DNA from 3 places in the Pantoea sp. KPR_PJ genome. Region 1 is predicted to be linked to each of the others. Evidence: riboswitches for the same ligand, from Rfam matches in the RefSeq annotation. Region 1 holds a riboswitch; each other region holds the start of a gene.
The links. A riboswitch is a leader RNA that binds a small molecule or an ion and turns the genes downstream of it on or off. The one in region 1 is predicted to bind thiamine pyrophosphate.
Positions count from the first base shown of each region.

Region 2: it holds a riboswitch for thiamine pyrophosphate, as region 1 does, so the genes downstream of both, thiC (phosphomethylpyrimidine synthase ThiC) here and thiB (thiamine ABC transporter substrate binding subunit) in region 1, are expected to answer to the same signal.
Region 3: it holds a riboswitch for thiamine pyrophosphate, as region 1 does, so the genes downstream of both, thiM (hydroxyethylthiazole kinase) here and thiB (thiamine ABC transporter substrate binding subunit) in region 1, are expected to answer to the same signal.

Region 1 is NZ_JABMIK010000009.1:69,611-73,685, forward strand. It holds gene thiB (thiamine ABC transporter substrate binding subunit) at 1-746, opposite strand, end outside; TPP riboswitch at 792-884, opposite strand; gene sgrR (HTH-type transcriptional regulator SgrR) at 920-2,581, opposite strand; gene HP564_RS17180 (MFS transporter) at 2,829-4,007, shown strand.
Region 2 is NZ_JABMIK010000015.1:14,230-18,304, reverse strand. It holds gene nudC (NAD(+) diphosphatase) at 1-110, opposite strand, end outside; gene rsd (sigma D regulator) at 265-774, shown strand; TPP riboswitch at 997-1,097, shown strand; gene thiC (phosphomethylpyrimidine synthase ThiC) at 1,185-3,113, shown strand; gene thiE (thiamine phosphate synthase) at 3,110-3,745, shown strand; gene HP564_RS19940 (PLP-dependent aminotransferase family protein) at 3,930-4,075, opposite strand, start outside.
Region 3 is NZ_JABMIK010000002.1:370,793-374,867, forward strand. It holds gene thiD (bifunctional hydroxymethylpyrimidine kinase/phosphomethylpyrimidine kinase) at 1-615, opposite strand, end outside; gene thiM (hydroxyethylthiazole kinase) at 612-1,406, opposite strand; TPP riboswitch at 1,441-1,537, opposite strand; gene HP564_RS06440 (hypothetical protein) at 1,935-2,150, shown strand; gene HP564_RS06445 (DEAD/DEAH box helicase family protein) at 2,446-2,778, shown strand; gene HP564_RS06450 (hypothetical protein) at 2,930-3,277, shown strand; gene HP564_RS06455 (hypothetical protein) at 3,444-3,800, shown strand.

The DNA.
Region 1 (4,075 bases):
GCGGCGACCTCGACCTGCAAATAGTGGCCTTCGCTAAAGGATGCGGCGGCGTAGTTCTCTTTCTTCTCTTCAATCAGGTGATAGGCGGGTGAGGTGGTATAGCTCAGCACCAGATCACCTTCCCCTTTTAAAAAGAGGCCATAGGCTTCACTCCAGCCTTTGGTCACGGTAACGGTTTTCTGCGCCAGTTTTTGCCAGGCATCGGGTGCCTTGTCGCCATAGACTTTCTGCATCCAGAGCAGCAGGCCCAGGCCAGGCGTGCTGGTGCGTGGATCTTCGTAAATTACGCGCCACTTTTGCGGACTTTCCACCAGCTCTTTCAGGCTGGTCGGCGGGTTCTTCAGGCGATTTTTATCATAGACGAAGGCGAAATAGCCGTAGTCAAACGGGATAAAGGTCTGATCCTGCCAGCCATCCGGCAGCGTCACTTTACTGAGGTCGACGCTGCTTCTGGCAAACAGCCCGGTCTGCTGCGCAGCCTGAAGCAGATTGTTATCCAGACCCAGAACGATGTCAGCCTTACTGTTTTTGCCTTCCATGCGCACGCGGTTAAGCAGCGATACGCCATCTTCCAGCGCCACATATTTCAGCTCGCAGCCGCACTGGGCTTCAAACGCTTTTTTGACGGCTGGTCCTGGCCCCCATTCAGCAGAGAAAGAGTCGTAGGTATAGACGGTGAGAAGAGGTTTCGCGGCCAGTGCCGGGACAGACAGCAACAGCAGCAGAGGAAGGATCTGTTTAACCACTTTGCGCTCCTTAGGGAGAATTGTTATGAGTCGCAAAGGATCTGAGCGTAGCAGCCTCTCAAATCCCTACGTCGGTACTAACCGAATCAGGTTCGACGGGTTTCTCTCAGCCTTTTGCAGGCACCCCGTTGAGAACGGCTCATTCTAGACATTTCATCGGCAAGGCGAAAGGCTTACAGCGTCGGTGGCGCAAACCAGGCGGACTTAAAGTCGAACCAGCCTAGCGTATTGAGTCTTACGCCGCGCATGCTGCGCTGGCCTTCAAGCAGCAGCCAGTGATGGAACAGCGGATGCAAAACGTCTGTATCGAGCAGGCGTTTGCTCCATTCCGCCAGCGGCAATGCTTTGCGCCGCCAGCGAGCGGCATCCTTTTCCCAGTCGACAGGCAAGCAGTGATGCAGCAGCGGAATTTCGTAGAGCTGGGCGAACAGGGCGTACTCCAGCGGCAGCGTAAAGTTAACGCTGCCAAGCCAGATATCGCTCTCCGCCTCCCCCCGATGCCAGGTGTCATAATCAACCGCACGCGTTAGCAGCCGTACGTTATGCTGCGCCAGCAGCGGGCGCAGCGCGTTGGCGATGCCCTCATGTTCGACATGCTGGCTGTACCACGTCAGCGTCAGGCTTTCCAGGCCCGCCGGTTTGTCTACCGGTGTCAGATCGCGGCGGTGATGCCAGCGCGGCAGCAATCCGTAAGCGGGATACCAGTAGCGCTGGTATCCCCTGTCAGCCTGGTTCAGCAGCGCAACGGGATTAAAAAGCTGGGCGAGCCAGCGCCGGGTTGCGGCGTCGCGCCCTGTTGCCGAGCGCTGATCGAACAGCAAAAAATAGCAGCCCTCTTCCAGCCGGCTCTCCTCCGACTTCTCATCGTCTTCAGCGCCCTGCAGACGCACGCCCGAAAAAACCAGCTCGTCGCTGATCTCCGGCAGCACCCATATAGAGACATCGTCAATCAGCGCACGGAAGCCGAAGTAGTCGTCAAAGGCTTCAATTTTTAGCTGGCTCTGCTGGTTTCGCACGACGCGATAGGGGCCTGTGCCGATCGGCTGGCGGGCAAAGTCACGCATCTGTGGCCATTCGCGCGGCAGGATCATCGCGCTGACGCTGCCGAGCAGCCAGGGAAGCCAGCTGTCCGGCTCTTTAAGATGGATATCCAGCGTCCACGCAGCAGGAGAATCAACCGCGCTGATATGGGAAAAGAGCGGCTGCGGCTGGAGGCGCTGCAGCGAGGCGATCACATCGGCAATTTCCAGCTCGCGCCCGTGGTGAAAGCGGATCGCCGGGCGCAGATAGAAACGCCAGTGCAGTGGCGACAGCGACTGCCAGTGATGGGCAATATCGGCTTCGACTTCCCCGTTTTCCTCATTTATTCGCGTGAGTCCGTTAAAGATCTGGCGTGCCAGATGCGTTTCCGAACGGCGCAGCGCTGAGCCGGGCAGCAGATTAACCAGTGGCCGATAGTAGAGCACCCGCAGGATATGCTTGCCCTGGCGAAAGCTGCGGCCAAGATGGGCACGGATCATCTGGCGCACTTCCGCTTTGTCACCGACCAGTTGCACCAGCTGATCGATACGATCCTGCTCCAGCAAATCTTCCGCGCGCTGCTGCTGGAGCGCCAGGCCAGTGTAGCAAAAGGTTAGCTGCGAGCGTTTACCGCGTCCTGCTTCAGCCTGCCAGGTGAGCCAGCCTGCCTCCTGCATGGTATTAAGCAGATTGCGCATATGGCGGCGTGAGCAGTGCAGTCGCTCCGCCAGCTCGCCTAGCGTCGCCTGCTGGCTTTCACCCTGGCAGCTCTGCCACAGGCGGATGAACTGTTGTTTAAGGCGTGACGAGGACATAAAAGAGGAACTCCCTGCGAAAAGCGCTCAGTTTTTCCTGCCCTATATTAAGGGCAAAATCGGAACAACTGGAAGAGCGGGAGGCATTCTCTCTGGAATGGCGCTCAACCAGGGTTCCGCTGCGGCGGATCATTTCTGAGTAGGGTGCAATTACACCGCCAGCAGCGATTTTCCTGCTGGCTTTTTTCTGTTGCGCTAGAATCCACTCTCTTTTGTCCTGCTTTCACCATCTCAAAGGGATTTCGCTATGAAGTCGCTGTTAACCCGGAAGCGCCGTATCAATCCGGTCTTTCTCGCCTTTATGGCGGCCTCTTTTATGATCGGCGTAGCAGGGGCACTACAGGCTCCTACGCTGAGCCTGTTTCTGACGCGAGAAGTGCAGGCACGGCCATTCTGGGTTGGGCTTTTTTTTACCGTTAACGCCATCGCGGGTATCGTAGTCAGTATGCTGGTGGCGAAGCGCTCCGACAGCCGGGGCGACCGCCGGACCTTAATTCTGTTTTGCTGCCTGATGGCGCTCTGCAACGCGCTGCTGTTCGCTTTTACCCGGCACTACCTGACGCTGATTACGCTGGGCGTGCTGCTTTCAGCACTGGCCAGCGTTTCGATGCCGCAGATTTTTGCACTGGCACGGGAGTATGCCGATCAGTCTGCGCGTGAGGCCGTGATGTTCAGCTCGGTCATGCGTGCGCAGCTGTCGCTCGCCTGGGTGATTGGTCCACCGCTGTCGTTTGCGCTGGCGCTTAACTTTGGCTTCGTGACGCTGTTCCTGGTGGCCGCGGCGCTGTTTCTGATCTGTATTCTGTTGATTAAGTTTACGCTGCCGTCGGTGCCGCGGAGTGCGCCGCTGATGCAGAGTGGCGGTATGCCGCTTAGCGGCTGGCGCGACCGCGACGTACGCCTGCTGTTTATCGCGTCGGTAACCATGTGGACCTGCAACACCATGTACATTATTGATATGCCGCTCTATATCAGCGTCACACTGGGACTGCCTGAAAAGCTGGCAGGCTTGCTGATGGGGACGGCGGCGGGGCTGGAGATCCCGGTAATGCTGCTGGCCGGTCACTACGCGAAACATACTGGCAAACGGAATCTGATGCTGATTGCGCTGGCGGCGGGCATTCTGTTTTACGCCGGGCTGGTGATGTTTGCATCGCAAACGGCGCTGATGGCGCTACAGCTATTTAACGCGGTTTTTATCGGCATTATCGCCGGGATCGGCATGCTGTGGTTTCAGGATTTGATGCCGGGCAGGCCGGGCGCAGCCACCACGATGTTTACCAATTCAATCTCTACCGGCATGATTCTGGCCGGCGTGATCCAGGGAACGCTGAGTGAGCGCTTCGGCCATATTGCGGTGTACTGGCTGTCGCTGGGGCTGGCTGTGGTGGCCTTTGCTATGTCGGCGCGCGTGAAGAACGCGTAAAAAGACGCGCTGCCCTCCACCCTGAGTGGTATCTGGCGAGCGCACAGGGCAGGGGGCCATCACACTGT
Region 2 (4,075 bases), on a different contig from region 1:
TTAAACGTAGCAGCGCTGCCGTGCGGCAGATCACCTTGCGGCAACCAAAGTTTCTGTTCATGGCTGACAATCCACCATCCAGCGTCTACGCTTGAGATCTCATGTTGCATATAAATCGTCATCCTTAGCGTCGAAGTGATACGCTGAAGTCCTGATGTTAAGTGTGTAGACAAACAACTATACCCTAAATCGTTCAGCTTGCAGGCGGCCTCGCGCCAGCCGCAGCATCAACGGTAGAGGGAATTTATTTACATGGAGTCAGAAATGCTTAACCAGTTAAATGTCCTGACCGAGCGCGTAGGTGGCAGTAACGAACTGGTAGATTCGTGGCTGGCTGCCCGTCGTCAGCTACTTGTTTCGTATTACCACCTGGTTGGGCTGAAGCCCAACAAAGAAGCGCTCACCACTTTAGACGAGCAGGCGCTCGACAACTTTTGTCACGGTCTGGTCGATTATCTTTCTGCCGGTCATTTCAGCATCTATGAACGCGTCATTAATGAGATGCAGGGCGACAGCCCGATGGTAGCGGCGGCGCAAATTTATCCCCCGCTGGAAGCCAATACCGAACGTCTGATGCAGCTCTACGATGGCCATCTGCAACAGTCTATCGACGACGACAACTGCGTGGATTTCCAGCTGGCACTGTCAGAAGTGGGCGAAGTGCTGGAAGCCCGCTTTACGCTGGAAGATAAGCTTATCCAGCTTGCGTGGGATAATCAGCTGGTACGCGCACCGGTTGCCAATGACAGCACTCAGCTCTCGCGCCCGGCTTAAGGTTAATCAGTTGTAAAATGCTTGTTATTCAGTAAAAGCCCTTTTATGCTGGACGGGTTTTCGACCATAGCGTTGAAAACCCGTTTTGCTTAACGCTACGTTCGTACCGTAGCTAAAGTAAATGAGCGTTCTGGCGCGGTAAGCACAGCCGGTTCCTGCTCTGACCGTCACAGGCACGGTTCGGGCGCGAAACGGCAAACGCATCAGCCAGAAAATCGTTTACCTATCTTGTCGGAGTGCCCGTAAGGGCTGAGACCGTTAATTCGGGATCCGCGGAACCTGATCAGGTTAGAACCTGCGAAGGGAACAAGAGTAATCATCATCAGTATGCTGGCGCTTTTTGCCTGCTGTTTCTGTTACTCCTTCCGAACTCCGGACAAGCAACGTTCCCCTTCAACAGGAAAATTGCTATGTCTATCACCAAAACCAACCGACGTGAACAGCGTGCTGAAGCGCAGGCATTTATCAATGCGCTACAGGGCGGCGTCGCCTTTCCCAATTCAAAACGTATCTGGATCCAGGGCAGCCGTGATGATATTCGCGTACCGATGCGTGAAATCCAGCTCAGCCCCACGCTGACCGGTGGCAGCAAAGAGGATCCGCGCTATGAAGAGAATGAGGCAATACCGGTTTACGACACCGCGGGACCCTATGGCGATCCTGAAGCTGTTATCGACGTGCAGCGCGGGCTGACGAAGCTACGTGCCGGCTGGATTGAGGCGCGCGGCGACAGCGAAACTCTGACGCAAATCAGCTCCCGCTATACGCAGCAGCGCCTGGCCGATGACGGGCTGGATCATTTGCGTTTCGATCATCTGCCGCAGCCACGTCGTGCAAAAGCGGGACGTTGCGTTACTCAGCTTCACTATGCGCGCCAGGGCATAATCACGCCAGAAATGGAATTTATCGCGCTGCGCGAAAATATGGGCCGCGAACGCATTCGCGGTGAAGTACTGCGGCAACAGCATCCTGGCTACGGCTTTGGCGCACAGCTGCCGGAAAACATTACGCCAGAGTTTGTCCGGCAGGAGGTGGCCGCCGGGCGCGCCATTATTCCTGCCAACATCAATCACCCCGAGTCGGAGCCCATGATTATCGGGCGTAATTTTCTGGTGAAGGTTAACGCCAATATCGGCAACTCGGCAGTCACCTCCTCAATTGAGGAAGAGGTCGAGAAGCTGGTCTGGTCAACGCGCTGGGGTGCGGATACCGTTATGGACCTCTCGACCGGCCGCTACATTCACGAAACGCGTGAATGGATCCTGCGTAACAGTCCCGTTCCGATTGGCACGGTGCCGATTTACCAGGCGCTGGAGAAGGTGAACGGCGTTGCTGAAAATCTTGACTGGGAGGTCTTTCGCGACACGCTGCTGGAACAGGCGGAGCAAGGCGTTGATTACTTCACTATCCACGCGGGCGTGCTGCTGCGCTATGTCCCGATGACGGCAAAACGGCTGACCGGTATCGTCTCGCGCGGCGGCTCGATCATGGCGAAATGGTGCCTGTCGCATCACCGCGAAAGCTTTCTCTATGAGCATTTTCGCGATATTTGCGAAATCTGTGCCGCCTATGACATCTCTCTGTCACTCGGTGACGGGCTGCGTCCCGGTTCAATTCAGGATGCCAATGACGAAGCGCAGTTTGCTGAGCTGCATACCCTGGGTGAGCTGACAAAGATTGCCTGGGAGTATGACGTCCAGGTCATGATTGAAGGCCCCGGCCATATTCCTATGCAGATGATCCGCCGCAATATGACTGAGCAGCTGGAGCATTGCCATGAAGCGCCCTTCTATACTCTCGGCCCGCTGACCACCGACATTGCTCCCGGCTACGATCACTTTACCTCCGGCATCGGGGCCGCGATGATCGGCTGGTTTGGCTGCGCCATGCTCTGTTATGTGACACCCAAAGAACATCTCGGGCTGCCAAACAAAGAGGACGTTAAGCAGGGTCTGATTACCTATAAAATTGCCGCGCATGCCGCCGACCTGGCAAAAGGACACCCCGGCGCGCAAATCCGTGACAACGCCATGTCTAAAGCACGCTTCGAATTCCGCTGGGAAGATCAGTTCAACCTTGCCCTCGATCCCCACACTGCCCGTGCCTATCATGATGAAACGCTGCCGCAAGAGTCAGGCAAAGTCGCTCACTTCTGCTCAATGTGCGGACCCAAATTCTGCTCAATGAAAATTACGCAGGAAGTACGGGATTATGCGGCCAGGCAGGAAGCCGAGGCGCAGCCGGTCGAAGTCAGCATGAAGCAGATGGCAGATACCTTTCGCCGCCGCGGTGGTGAACTTTATCACCCGGCTGATGCGCTGGATAAGGAGAACCTGTGAATACCGCCTTTCCTGCCACGGCGTTGCGCCTGGGACTCTATCCGGTGGTTGATAACGTAGAGTGGATTGCGCGCCTGCTTGAGGCTGGGGTACGCACGCTCCAGCTGCGTATTAAGGATCAAAATGATGAGGCGGTCGAACCTGCGGTAATGCAGGCGATTGCGCTCGGCAAGCGCTACCACGCGCGCCTGTTCATCAATGACTACTGGCGGCTGGCAATTAAGCATCGGGCCTATGGGGTGCATCTGGGTCAGGAAGACCTGGCGGTGGCGAACCTGAATGCGATTCGCGAAGCGGGCCTGCGGCTGGGGGTCTCTACCCATGATGATGCTGAGCTGGAGCGGGCACTGGCACTGCGTCCCTCTTACATTGCGCTGGGACATATTTTTCCAACCCAGACAAAGGCGATGCCTTCCGCACCGCAGGGAGTGTCCGAACTCCAGCGGCATATTACGCGGCTTAAAGGTATTTCTACCGTCGCGATTGGTGGTATCAGCATAGCGCGCGCGCCCGAGGTGCTGGCGACGGGTGTCGGTAGCATTGCTGTCGTCAGTGCTATAACACAAGCCCCGGACTGGCGCGCCGCCACGCAGCAGTTGCTGGATCTGGCCGAGCCGCGGCACGCAACATAATCTGGAACAAACTCGCTATCTGCGGCAAGGTTTTGCAACAGCCATAAAAAAGATGGAAGACGGCGCGCAGCGGGGAGGTTTCTGCCTCGCGCCGTTTTTTCATCGCGCTACAGTGGCTCTCGTCGGGTAATCATGCCTGGCCAGGGCCGGAAACTCCCTTCTCCCCTTCTGGCCCTGCTCCTCATTATTTAGCCAGGAGGATGTCATGCGGTATGAAGGCGGGTATCGACTCATCGGCACAGGCGGTCATCGCGCGCTCAACTGCCTCACCCACTTTTGCCAGCGCCTGTTCAACATGATCGTCCGGCGTCACCGCAAAGCTCAACCGCA
Region 3 (4,075 bases), on a different contig from region 1:
CGTATTCACACGCGGCGCGCTAAAACGCTCGGCACCGCTGCGCGTGATCAGCCAGTCGGGGCTTTCGCGGTCGCTCAGATGGCCACCTTTCATCAGCACCGCCTGACAGCCAAGCGTCAGCAGCGCTTCCCCCTGCTTCAGCATGACCTCTTCATTATGCGCAGGTGCGCACTCAAGCAGCGCCGCCGCTTCCGGCAGATTCGGCGTGATCAGCGAGACCTGCGGCAGCAGCAGCTCGCGCACGCTGGCGATGGCGTCGGGCGACAGCAGCGCATCGCCACTTTTGGCCACCATCACCGTGTCCAGCACCACAAAAGGAATGGCTGCCTGTTTCAGCCTGTGCGCCACAAGCTGCACAATTGCCGTTTCAGCGAGCATACCGATTTTCGCCGTATCGATGCGCACATCGCTTAACACTGAATTGAGCTGAGCATCAACGAACGCCGGCTCAATGCGATAGACCGACTGTACGCCGCAGGTGTTCTGCGCCACCAGCGCGGTAATGACGCTGGTGCCGTAGGCTGCCAGGGCTGAAAAGGCTTTGAGATCGGCCTGGATCCCTGCACCGCCGCTGGGATCGGTACCGGCGATGGTTAAGGCGTTGATACGTTTCATGCGCGCGCCTCCTGTGCCTGCTGCCACAGGGCATCGATAAACAGCGTGGCAAAGGTGCCCGGCGCGTCAGTCTGCGCAGCAGCCCGCTCGCCCGCGCGCGCCATCACGCGACAGGCGCTGGCAACGTTGCTCAGCCGGTCGCCTGGCAGGCTGCAAAACGCGGCCACTACGGCGGAGAGTGCGCAGCCGGTGCCCACCACATGCGTCATCAGCGCGCTGCCGCCCTGCACGCTGAGCGTCTGATGGCCGTCAGTGACGTAATCGACCTCACCGCTGATCGCGACCAGCGTCTGGTGTCGCAGCGCCAGCTCGCGTGCCGCCTCAAGCGCTGCCTCCGACGGATGCTGTGTATCCACGCCGCGTCCGCCTGCGCCCTGCCGCGCCAGCGCGAGAATTTCAGAGGCATTGCCGCGCACGGCGGCAGGCTGTTGCGCCAGCAACCGGTGGCAGAAATCGGTGCGCAACGTCAGGGCGCCGGCCGCAACAGGATCGAGCACCCAGGGTGTCTGAGCGGCGTGCGCCGCCCTTACGGCGGCGAGCATGGCCTCACAACGATCGCGGGTCAGCGTGCCTACGTTGATCAGTAAGGCATCGGCAAGGGTGGCAAACTGGGCCGCTTCTTCATTATCGACCACCATCGCGGGCGAGGCGTGAAGCGCCAGTAAAACGTTGGCGGTAACGTTTTGCACCACCTCATTGGTCATGCAGTGGACAAGCGGCGGCTGATGCACAAAACGGCTAAGAACGGGCGCGAAAGCGGCGTCGGAAAAGGGTTGAGGCGTGTGAATCATCATAACTCCCAACCGGCGAACAAGAAGGCGAATGCGGTCAGGCATCTGACTTCCCTACGCTGGCATTATCCAGATCAGGTAATACGGGTATTTCTCAGCCTTCACAAAGAAGGGCACCCCGAGTCGTGTAGATTACATTTCTTTATTAATTAGTGAGTTATGTAAGCTTACCTGTTTGTATAAGGTTGTTTTTACGAATCTCACTATTGAGCATTGTACCCCAGCCTGTACCCCATTTTGTACCCCACAGGAAAACAAAATGCTTGTTTATTCTTTACCCATGTAAAACGGTTATAGGTAGAATCTATGGACAGAATTAATCATTTTTATCGCCAAATGAAGTTTTGAATCATGTTTAGAAAAATAAAGTAGATGCCCTACTTTATTCATTACTTACCGCTATGTAATTACCTCCAACAGAAATAATCTGTAGAGACAGTAATTAACTGTTATTTTCTCATGAAAAAAGGCTTTTTTGTGACCAATACTAAAATCTGAAAATAAAATCTTATACACATAGGTATTAAAATGAAAGTAAAAGATAATTTAGGAAATGAAATATTATCTAATCTAAAAAGACTGGAAGAATATTATGAAGAAGCCCTGTATTTCAACAATTCCCCACCAGATATGCGTATTGTTGCAACAAAAGGGCTGCAACAATATCTTAGCAAAAGAAAAAAATTATGGAGAATAATAGCTGAAGAAAAGGGAAATACGCACAAACAGAAAGACGCTAAATAAATTAGTCCGTAAAAAAAGAATTACATCAGAAATATCACTGACTTTTGATCAAAATGAAAACAGGATATGTAGCGATATAACCTCAGCACGAATATGTGACATATTAAAAGTGCGATTACCAAAAGAATACATAGAGAAGCTAAGAAATAATAAAATTACGAAATGCAAAACTGGCATGCAAAATTAAAATTTAAGCATTTACACAGCCCCCAGTTAAACAACTACCCCCCTAGAAAAAGCCGATTCACTCGCATGAATCGGCCTTTCTAAATTTATCAACAGGGAGCGCATACAAATGATTAATCCTACATCTATTTACACCAATTTTAAGTATGTATCTGCTGAGTGTGGTTCAGGGAAAACTACTTCATTATGTAATATGATCAATCGGGCACTTAACATAAAAGGTAGTGCTGAAAATTTTATTATCGTACAAAATACACATAAACTCGCTACAGATACAGCTAATAATTTTAATAACTGCAAATTACTGATTAGCGATTTAGTGCCCAGAAATAAAAGACTCATAAATGAAGATCTTGATTCTGGGGAGTCTTTCTTTGTCTGGCGGCACTGGAAAAGCTTGGTGATTTCTTCGCCACTGGTACTGGCTTCTGGTCGGCCGTAATGCTTTCCGTCGCTGGATTGTGCCAGCTACTGGCAAGTACTGCCGCGATAGGCTGGGCTGTTTTGGGTTACGGTACTCTCCGGGCAAAGTACTTACCCTATAAACTCGTTAATAATTATACGGTTCCTGTACTGATCATTGTACTTGCTTTGTGGCAAGTGCCGCCCGCTCCTCAAGCGATGAGGCCAGAGCACAAAAACCTGGTTTCAAGGACGGTAAAGAGTTTCCTGTCGCCCGTGAAAATAATATTTCGAAAGTTGCTGATTACGCCAAATTCGTCGAAGAACAACGAATCAAAGCAGCAGAAAAGGCCGCACAGGATGCCGCTCTTGCCGCCGAAAAAGAACGACAGGCAAAAGAGGAAGATGCTAAGTGTCTCGATGATGCTCATTGCTACGCGTTAAAACATAAAGCAGAAGATTATATTTGTAGGGTAGCTGTAGAAAACTTTGCTCAGCACCAGTTTACATGGACTGACGGAATTACTGAACCCAAATAATCTTCATATAACGGGTATGACAAAGACAAAAAAGTAGTCACTCTTTACAGGCACAGAGCACAAGCTCAAAACGGTTTCGGTGCGTTTAAAAACATAGAGTCTCCTGTACGTTCTATGTTGACACTGGCGAAGTATTAAGTACTAATCTTCAATAGAGAATATTAAAATGAAAAAGGCTTCTATCGTAGTAATATTATTTTATTGTTCTGTTTCGTCAATAGCGTCAGTACCTGACGGCAAAATCGAAAAAACCTTTATTGCTGGCAATGAAGTTATTTGTTTGAAAGAAATTCAGAAGCAGATCCCCCCTTATCTCAGGTCATTTGAAGAAGAAAGCGGGGTTAAGTACAAATACGTTGTTAAATCAGGTCTGTCATACAAAGATACTGTAGGGCTACGGTTACAGATCAACCGTGTGGATTCGGGGCTGAATGTGCGTGTAGCCGATCTTGATTACTACTGTCTACAGGAACGCGGCAGCATGTGCCAGCCAGCGTACATGGTACTTGATCGTTCTCAATGAACAAGGTGTTCAACAAGGTCGCGAAAGTGGCCTTATTTAATGATAGTACTGTACTTTTTTAATTTTTTGAATTTTCTGTAGCACTTCTTACACTGTACAAATAGCGTACATAACCTTACCATTCATGTGACAATAGCCGCTAAAAAAAATAGTTTAAGTACAGGATGTTATGGAACAGGGACTCTATTTTTGCTCCCCCAGTGAAAACCAGTACTACTCAACGCTCCCCTTATGGGGGGTTGCTCGCATTTCTGAAATGGCTAACGGTACGCCGT